Regions from separate parts of the Bacillus sp. LJBS17 genome, predicted to be linked through region 1. Evidence: riboswitches for the same ligand, from Rfam matches in the RefSeq annotation. Region 1 holds a riboswitch; each other region holds the start of a gene.
The links. A riboswitch is a leader RNA that binds a small molecule or an ion and turns the genes downstream of it on or off. The one in region 1 is predicted to bind S-adenosylmethionine.
Positions count from the first base shown of each region.

Region 1 (3,276 bases):
GGGAACTAAAATCGTATCACCGGGATTCAACAAGCATTGCGGGAGCTCGACTAAACCGGCTTTTCCGCCGAATAATACAGCGACTTCGGTTTCCGGATCCAGATCAATGCCGTATTCTCTTTTGTAAAATGCAGCAGCCGCTGACTTCAGACGGTATGAGCCGCGAAAAGACGAATATTTATGATTCTCAGGATCAGCGACAGCTCGTTTCATCTCCTCAACAATATGCTCAGGAGTCGGCTGATCTGGATTTCCCTGTCCTAGATTGATAACGTCATGTCCTTCTGCGAGCTTTCGGTTCACTTTCTGCACCAGAGAAGCGAAGAATTGTTTAGGCAATTCCTTCAATACATGAGACTGTTCAAATTTCATCTATTCTCACCTTCTAAAAAAATCTTGAAATGATAGTCCATCATCATATATGGTTAAATGAAAAAAGTAAAGAAAAATTTGGGGTGTTAAAAAGATGAAATGGACGATATCTTGTCTTCAATTTGATATTTCATACGGCAAACCTTCGGAAAATATAAAAAAGGCTGAATTTTTCATCGGAAAAGAAAGCAAACATGCTGATGTTCTTGTTCTGCCTGAATTATGGACGACCGGATATGATCTGGCCAATCTTGATGAACTCGCTGACGAAGACGGCCGCTCCGCTCAGAGCTGGCTGAAGAAAACGGCAAAAAAACATGGTGTTCATATTGTCGCCGGGTCGGTCGCTGTCAGGAAGAATTCTGATGTTTATAATACAATGTACATCGCGGATAAGGAAGGGCAAATCATTAAAGAGTACAGAAAAGCCCATCTTTTTCAGCTGATGGATGAGCATCTGTATTTATCAGCCGGTTCCGAAGACGGATACTTTGAGCTTGACGGCGTCAAAAGCTCTGGATTGATCTGTTACGATATCCGTTTTCCGGAATGGATCAGAAAACATACGACAAAAGGCGCCAACGTGCTGTTTATTTCTGCGGAATGGCCTCTTCCCCGCCTTGATCATTGGAAAAGCCTGCTTATTGCGCGAGCCATTGAAAACCAATGCTTTGTCGCAGCCTGCAATTGTACCGGTTCAAATCCGGATAATGAATTTGCAGGACATAGCCTGATTATTGATCCATGGGGGCGTGTACTTGCTGAAGGCGGCCGGGAAGAAGGCATAGTCCGAGCGGAAATCGACCTTCAAGAAAGCGCAGAAGTTCGGGAGAGCATTCCTGTTTTCGATGATATCAGAAAAGATTTATATTAAAAAATATATTGACAACTAACTAAATTACCTGTTACCATGTTCATCAACTGATAAATTAGAATTGTCAAACAAGTGAATATATTCTCTTATCGAGAGTTGGGCGAGGGATTTGGCCTTTTGACCCCAACAGCAACCGACCGTAATTCCATTGTGAAATGGGGCGCATTTTTTTCGCGCCGAGACGCTGGTCTCTTAAGGCACGGTGCTAATTCCATTCAGATCTGATCTGAGAGATAAGAGAGGCGGACATAGATGTTAAGCCTCCTTCTCTCTGAGAAGGAGGCTTTTTTACGGCCACATATTAATTAATTACATAATTGGAGGTTATGATGATGGGAGTCACAAAAACACCTTTATACGAAACGTTAAATGAAAGCTCCGCTGTGGCGTTGGCGGTGAAGCTTGGCCTATTTCCAAGCAAAAGCACGCTGACATGCCAGGAGATCGGAGACGGCAACTTAAATTACGTTTTTCATATTTATGATCAAGAACATGACAGAGCATTGATCATTAAACAGGCGGTTCCGTATGCAAAAGTGGTGGGAGAAAGCTGGCCGCTGACAATCGACCGTGCAAGAATCGAAAGCAGCGCTCTCATCCGTCAGGGCGAGCATGTGCCTCACCTGGTTCCAAGAGTGTTTTATTCTGATACGGAAATGGCGGTTACCGTCATGGAGGATCTCTCTCATCTCAAGATCGCAAGAAAAGGACTCATTGAGGGTGAAAACTATCCTCATCTGTCGCAGCACATCGGTGAATTTTTAGGAAAAACACTTTTCTACTCATCAGATTACGCGCTTGAACCTAAGGTGAAAAAACAGCTTGTTAAACAGTTTACAAATCCAGAGCTATGCGACATTACGGAAAGACTTGTTTTTACAGATCCTTTCTTCGACCATGACACAAATGATTTTGAAGAAGAGCTTCGTCCTTTTGTCGAAAAGCTTTGGAATAATGACAGCGTTAAAATCGAAGCCGCTAAGCTGAAAAAGTCATTTTTAACGTCTGCAGAAACGTTGATTCATGGTGATTTGCATACAGGAAGCATTTTCGCAAGTGAGCACGAAACAAAGGTGATTGATCCTGAGTTTGCTTTTTACGGACCGATCGGCTTTGATGTAGGGCAATTTATCGCCAACTTATTTTTGAACGCACTCAGCCGTGACGAGGCTGACAGAGAGCCGTTATATGAACATGTCAACCAGGTCTGGGAAACGTTTAAGGAGACGTTTAGTGAAGCCTGGCAGAAGGACAGTCTGGATGTTTACGCCAACATCGACGGTTACCTCACTGATACGCTCAGCCATATTTTTGAAGAAGCAATCGGATTTGCGGGCTGTGAGCTGATACGACGCACGATCGGCCTTGCCCATGTAGCTGACCTGGATACGATCGTGCCGTTTGATAAACGAATCGGCAGAAAACGCTTGGCGCTCGAAACCGGCACAGCCTTTATCGAAAAACGTTCGGAATTCAAAACGATAACAGATGTTATTGAATTATTTAAGTTACTTGTAAAGGAATGATCTATTCATGACCCATTCATTTGCTGTTCCACGTTCTGTTGAATGGAAAGAAACAGCTATTACCATTTTAAATCAGCAAAAGCTTCCTGATGAGACGGAATATTTGGAGCTGACGACGAAAGAGGATGTATTTGATGCGATTGTCACGCTCAAAGTAAGGGGCGCTCCGGCGATCGGCATTACAGCTGCCTTCGGACTGGCGCTTGCTGCCAAAGACATTGAAACAGACAATGTCACGGAATTCCGCCGCAGACTGGAAGACATCAAACAATATTTAAACAGCTCACGGCCTACCGCCATTAATTTGTCATGGGCGCTTGAGAGACTGAGTCATTCGGTCGAAAACGCGATTTCCGTAAATGAAGCAAAAACAAACCTTGTCCATGAAGCCATTCAGATTCAGGTCGAGGATGAGGAAACGTGCCGGTTGATCGGCCAAAACGCCCTGCAGCTTTTCAAAAAAGGCGACAGGATCATGACGATCTGCAATGCCGGCTCAATCGC
Region 1 covers NZ_CP079759.1:1,405,630-1,408,905, reverse strand. Annotated here, with positions in the region: gene mtnE (methionine-glutamine aminotransferase) at 1-372, opposite strand, end outside; gene KXZ66_RS07315 (carbon-nitrogen family hydrolase) at 467-1,246, shown strand; SAM riboswitch class I at 1,330-1,486, shown strand; gene mtnK (S-methyl-5-thioribose kinase) at 1,579-2,772, shown strand; gene mtnA (S-methyl-5-thioribose-1-phosphate isomerase) at 2,780-3,276, shown strand, end outside.

Region 2 (3,276 bases), 730 kb from region 1:
TCGCCTCCCACTCTCGACCGCGGTTATCGATGTTCGGCAGCCCGAGAAAAGAATCGCCGTTTTGATCGATCAGAACAATTCCCTGCCTTTGACTCGTCGATGTCAAACCAATGATGTCAATATCACACGAACGGGATAGCACACGTTTTGCCAAATTCATCACCTGCTTCCACAGCACCTGAGGAGAAAAATAACGGCTGTCCGGGTAAAGCGTCTCTGTGGAATACACGATGTCCTCCCGTTCAACTGTTAAAACACTGCCGGTTACACTCACGACCGCTACCCTCGCATTGCCTGTGCCAATATCAAAAACGAGATAGCCTTTTTGTTTTTTCATTCTGTTAGCCTCCTTTCTTATACCCCTGTTTTCAGTTCGTCCTTGTTATACATTGTCAGAATATTAAGAGTTTTTTCACCCTTCCACTTTTTGAGGGCTTTATTCAGTATCGTCACGTGATGATCCTCCACTTCAAATGTTGCTCCAGCGAGATGCGGTGTTGCCAGAACATTAGGCAATGAAATCAATTCATAATCTGATTCCTCTGGAGGTTCATGATAAAAAACGTCTAATATCGCACCTCTGATTTTGTGTTCTTTTAATACAGATAAAAGATCTTCACGGTTTACAACAACTGCTCTTGAAGTATTGACGAAAATCGCACTCTGTTTCATCAGATCAAAATACTTCCGATCAATAAGTCCAAGTGTTTCCTCAGTACGAGGCAGATGGACAGAAACGATATCACTGTCTGAAAACACCGTTTTAAGAGATACTTTTTCATACAGCGGATGATCGTCTTGAATGAATGGATCGTAATACTTTATTTTACAGTCAAACGCAGTCAGCAGTTTTGCAATCCTTTGACCAACCGCCCCGAACCCAATCATGCCAACCGTTTTTCCTGTTAATTCATTTCCTTTAAATTTGACATAAGCCTGCAGGTAATCACTGTTCCACTTTCCATCCTTCAGCCATTGATTCGAGGCGCTGGTATGGCGCAGAAAGGAAATCACATTTCCAATAAACATTTCAGCAACGGCTTGTGCATTCCGCCCTGGTGTATAAAAAACAGGTATGCCTCTTTTTGAGGCAGCTGCCACATCCACATTGGAGGGCATTCCCCTGCAAACACCGACAAATGAAAGTTCGGGAACAGAAGCAAATACGCTGTCTGTTACCTGATCAAGCTCAGTAATCAAGCCTGTCGCATTTGTTGCTTTTAGCAGCTGAATAAGTTCATCCTCCCGATATGCCCGGCCTTGTTCCTTCCATGATTGATAAGCAACTGAGTCAAACAAGTTTTCTAGCTCTTTTCGTCCTTCTTCGTTGTACGGTGCTGTAACCAAAACCGTCATGGTGCAAAACATCCTTTTCATCGTATTTTTTCATAAAAAAAATCTCTTTCCGCAGATGGAAAGAGATTCATATATAGGCGCGCTCTGTTACAGGCAGACGCCGGTATAAACCTTGCTTTCCTATCTTTCAAGCTGACGCTTGCTGGAATTGGCACAATAATGTTGCCGAGGTTTCATAGGGCCAGTCCCTCCACCTCTCTGGATAGAAAATGTTGAGTATGTAATTTTCAGAATGAAGAATACGTTTATCATAAAGAAGTCTCAGATTGATGTCAATCTCTTTTTTCAGAATTGACGTTATCATCCGAAATGTTATAATTCTTACAAAATATCTAACTAGAGAGAGGAACTGGGCCATGAAATCTTTTGCCACACAACAAAACGGCATTTTCAAATCCGTTTGCTCGCTGGACTGCCCGGATCAGTGCGGATTGTTAATACATAAAAAAGACGGGAAAATCGTAAAAATGCAAGGAGACCCTGATCATCCTGTCACAGCCGGAAACATATGCAACAAAGTCCGGAATATGACGGAGCGCATATATGATGAAAAGCGGCTGACTACACCGCTCAAACGAACAGGTGCGAAAGGCCAAGCGATATTTGAACCGATTTCCTGGGAAGAGGCAATCGATACGATCACCTCCCGCTGGAAACAGCTGATTGATGCAGAGGGAGCTGAAAGCATACTTCCTTACAGCTTTTACGGAAATATGGGGAAATTGACAGCTGAAGGAATGGACCGTCGCTTTTTTTACCGCATGGGGTCAAGCCAGCTTGAACGGACGATTTGCAGCAAAGCGGGATCTGAAGGCTATAAATATACAATGGGCATAAGCGCGGGAATCGATCCTGAGGAAACCGTTCATACAAAACTATTTATTTTTTGGGGAATCAACGCGGTCAGCACAAATATGCACCAAATTACGATCGCCCAAAAAGCGCGAAAACAAGGTGCCAAAATTGTCGTGATCGATGTGCATAAAAATCAAACAGGACGTCTTGCAGATTGGTTTATCCCAATAAAACCGGGAACCGACAGTGCACTTGCTCTTGGCATCATGCACATTTTATTTAAAGAAAACCTTCATGATGAAGCATTTCTGTCCGAGTACACGGTTGGCTATGAAGAGCTCCGTGAACACGTGAAACAATATGATCCTGAAAAGGTATCGACGATCACCGGTGTCAGTACCGAAGATATTTACCGACTGGCAAAAATGTACGGGGAAACCTCCCCTTCTTTTATCAGAATCGGAAACGGACCCCAGCATCACGATAACGGCGGGATGATTGTAAGGACGATTGCCTGTCTTCCGGCGATCACCGGCCAATGGCTGCACACAGGGGGCGGCGCAATTAAGCATAACAGCGGAATTTTAGAATATAACACAAATGCCTTGCAGCGGCCCGACTTATTGAAAGGGCGCACCCCGAGGTCGTTTAATATGAATCAGCTTGGCAGGGTGCTTTTGGAAACAGACCCGCCGATTCGCTCTCTATTTATTTACGGAACGAACCCTGCCGTCGTCGCGCCCGAAGCAAACAAAGTCAGACAGGGCTTGCTGCGGGAAGACTTGTTTACTGTGGTTCATGATTTGTTTTTAACGGAAACGGCTGCATATGCGGACATTGTACTGCCTGCAACATCCGCTTTTGAAAATACTGATTTTTACACCTCCTACTGGCACCATTACATTCAGCTTCAGCAGCCGGTGATTGAGAGATATGGGGAAAGCAAGTCTAACACTGAGGTTTTCCGATTACTTGCTGAAGCCATGGGATTCACAGACCAGGAGCTTAAAGATTCAGATGAAGAATTAATCCGCCAGGCGCTTGACCATCCAGATAATCCACATTTGGCAGAGATTGATTACGATGCACTTGCTAAGCATTCATTTATGAAAGCGAAACGCGAAA
Region 2 covers NZ_CP079759.1:2,131,656-2,134,931, forward strand. Annotated here, with positions in the region: gene KXZ66_RS10770 (FGGY-family carbohydrate kinase) at 1-337, opposite strand, end outside; gene KXZ66_RS10775 (2-hydroxyacid dehydrogenase) at 355-1,377, opposite strand; SAM riboswitch class I at 1,474-1,565, opposite strand; gene KXZ66_RS10780 (molybdopterin oxidoreductase family protein) at 1,713-3,276, shown strand, end outside.
Region 2: it holds a riboswitch for S-adenosylmethionine, as region 1 does, so the genes downstream of both, KXZ66_RS10775 (2-hydroxyacid dehydrogenase) here and mtnK (S-methyl-5-thioribose kinase) in region 1, are expected to answer to the same signal.

Region 3 (3,276 bases), 1.9 Mb from region 1:
ACTGCCTTCTTTTACAATCTGAACGTTTCAAATTTGACGCGGCAGGTGAACAAGATGAAGATGGATGAGCTGGAAAAGGTTATGATTGTCGAGGGGAAATCAGATAAAGAGAAAATCGAAAGCGTCCTGAATGAACCGGTGCGCATTATCTGCACAAACGGAACAATCAGCCAGCTGAGGCTCGAGGAATTGGCTGACGAGCTTTATGATAAAGACGTCTATATATTAGTTGATGCTGATGAATCAGGTGAGAAATTGAGAAAACAGCTGAAGCGTGAATTTAATGAAGCCTGCCATCTCCATGTCGACAGAGCCTATAAGGAAGTAGCGGCTGCGCCCAGGCACCATATCGCTTCTGTATTGCTGCGTGCGAATCTGAATGTCCATACTATTTTTCTTGAAAGAAAGTCCCGAGGTGTATAGCATGAAAGAACTCCAAGAACACGAACTTGATCACATTGAAGATGATGTGTACCTTCTATATTTATATACTCCGTTTTGCGGCACCTGCCAGCTTGCAAGCAAAATGCTGACAGTGGTGAAAGAAATGCTGCCGGATGTCGCCTTCTATCAAAACAATGTCAATTACTCTCCGACATTCGCAAAAGCGTATCAAATTGAAAGCGTCCCTTGTTTTCTGCTGTTTAAAGGCGGAAAGATGGTCGAAAGAGGATATGCATTTCATTCCGTTTCTTATTTATATGAGCTGATCAAACAAAAATCATCTTCCGCATCCCATTTATGACATATTTCTCAGCATATCCAATGAAATTGTCGTTCGTTTTATAAAGGGGTTCTTGCGACAAAGAGAGAAATGTGTATGTATGACCAACAAATAGGAGGTTGTACATATGGAGAAAGCGGAAGTTTTAGAAGATGAGTATCAGCATCTGTTTTTAAAACCCCTTTTGAATGCCTCAACATTGCTCATTACCTTCCAAGGAGAAGCAGAAGCCTTAACCGTCTCAATAAACGAACAGGGAGAAATGAAAAAAGTTTCTCCGCCCCAAACGTCCAACCTGACCTTTTACGGAAACCAAACGGAAATTATTGATTTATTGCACGGAGACATTTCCCTTCAGCACCTTATTCAGAGCGGAAGCCTCAAAGTAAAGGGGTCATTCAGGGCCCTGTTAAAGCTGGAAGCCATTCTCTGGCTGACAAATGGATTTTTTCAGAGGATTTTAAAAAATTAAAAAATAATAAATTATTATAATAGTAAAAGTTGACATCATTTATTTTATTGACATTTAATCATTCGCCGTGCTATTCTACATTAAGAATTTCCGGACGAAAAAGACTATATATTTCTCTTATCAAGAGAGGTGGAGGGAAGTGCCCTATGAAGCCCGGCAACCATCAACACTGTTGAAATGGTGCCAATTCACACGAAGCGTTCAGCTTTGAAAGATGAGAGAAAGGCATTTTATATAAGCCTTTCTGCTCAAGTGTGCAGAAAGGCTTTTCTTTTGCAGAAAAAACCGGAAGATTTCTTAGAATAGTGTTAAGGCAGGTGATTGCTTTGATCAATCTTCAGGATGTTTCAAAAGTTTACAAGTCGAAACATGGAGATGTCAATGCTGTCCAAAACGTCTCGCTTTCCATTAAAAAAGGTGAGATTTTTGGAATTATAGGATATAGCGGAGCTGGTAAGAGTTCCTTAATCCGTCTGCTGAACGGCCTTGAGAAACCAACCTCAGGAACCGTGGAAGTGGCGGGAACCAAGATTAATGAAGTAAATGGACGCGGTTTAAGAAAAGCACGCCATGAGATCAGTATGATTTTCCAGCATTTCAATTTGCTTTGGTCGCGGACTGTCAGAGATAATATCATGTTTCCTTTAGAAATTGCCGGGGTGAAAAAGAGCGAGCGGATCAAGCGCGCCAATGAACTGATTAAACTGGTAGGTTTAGAAGGAAAAGAAAAATCTTATCCGTCCCAGCTGAGCGGCGGTCAGAAGCAGCGTGTCGGAATTGCCAGAGCGCTTGCAAACAATCCGAAGGTTCTTCTTTGTGACGAAGCGACATCAGCATTAGATCCGCAAACGACAGATTCAATTCTGGATCTATTGTCCGATATTAATGAAAGACTCGGTTTGACGATTGTGCTGATTACGCACGAAATGCATGTCATCCGCAAAATCTGCAACAGAGTCGCCGTCATGGAAAACGGCAAGGTGGTCGAAGAAGGCGAGGTTCTCGATGTCTTCAAAAATCCAAAGGAACAAATGACAAAACGATTTGTTCAGCAGGTGACAGAGCCGGAAGAAACGAAAGAGACGCTTCAGCACCTTCTTGATGATACAGCATCAGGAAAAATGGTTCAGCTCACATTTGTCGGTGAGTCAGCTGAACAGCCTCTGATTACAGAGATGATCAGAAACTTCAATGTCAGCGTCAATATTCTGCAAGGGAAAATTTCGCAGACGAAGGATGGGGCTTACGGTTCACTGTTCATCCACATTGACGGAGACGAGGAAGAAGTGCAAAACGTGATCCGATTCATTAATGACAAACAGGTGAAAGCAGAGGTGATCACGAATGTTTGAAAAATACTTCCCAAACGTTGATTTAACTGAATTATGGAACGCGACATATGAAACACTTTATATGACGCTGATTTCTTTACTGTTTGCTTTTGTCATCGGGGTCATCCTCGGCTTGCTGCTCTTTCTGACGAGCAAAGGAAGCCTCTGGCAGAATAAAGCGGTCAACTCTGTGATTGCGGCCGTTGTTAACATATTCAGATCGATTCCGTTCCTTATTTTAATTATTTTACTATTAGGTTTTACGAAATTTTTAGTCGGCACGATCTTAGGGCCAAACGCCGCATTGCCGGCGCTGGTAATCGGCTCGGCACCATTTTACGCGCGCCTTGTTGAAATCGCGCTGCGTGAGGTGGATAAAGGTGTGATTGAAGCCGCTAAATCAATGGGCGCGAAAACGTCTACGATTATTTTCAAAGTGCTGATTCCGGAATCAATGCCTGCTCTTATTTCTGGCATTACGGTTACTGCCATCGCTTTGATCGGCTCAACGGCAATTGCCGGAGCCATTGGTTCAGGAGGCCTTGGAAACCTTGCGTACGTAGAAGGATATCAGTCTAATAACGCTGATGTTACCTTCGTTGCTACTGTGTTTATTTTAATCATCGTGTTTATTATTCAAATCATCGGTGATCTAATAACAAATATTATAGACAAACGATAAGGGAGGATTTACATTGAAAAAGCTATTTTTGGGTGCATTACTGCTTGTATTTGCAGGAGTCATGGCT
Region 3 covers NZ_CP079759.1:3,269,255-3,272,530, reverse strand. Annotated here, with positions in the region: gene KXZ66_RS16940 (toprim domain-containing protein) at 61-423, shown strand; gene KXZ66_RS16935 (thioredoxin family protein) at 425-745, shown strand; gene KXZ66_RS16930 (SCP2 sterol-binding domain-containing protein) at 852-1,196, shown strand; SAM riboswitch class I at 1,311-1,417, shown strand; gene metN (methionine ABC transporter ATP-binding protein MetN) at 1,523-2,548, shown strand; gene metP (methionine ABC transporter permease MetP) at 2,541-3,209, shown strand; gene metQ (methionine ABC transporter substrate-binding lipoprotein MetQ) at 3,223-3,276, shown strand, end outside.
Region 3: it holds a riboswitch for S-adenosylmethionine, as region 1 does, so the genes downstream of both, metN (methionine ABC transporter ATP-binding protein MetN) here and mtnK (S-methyl-5-thioribose kinase) in region 1, are expected to answer to the same signal.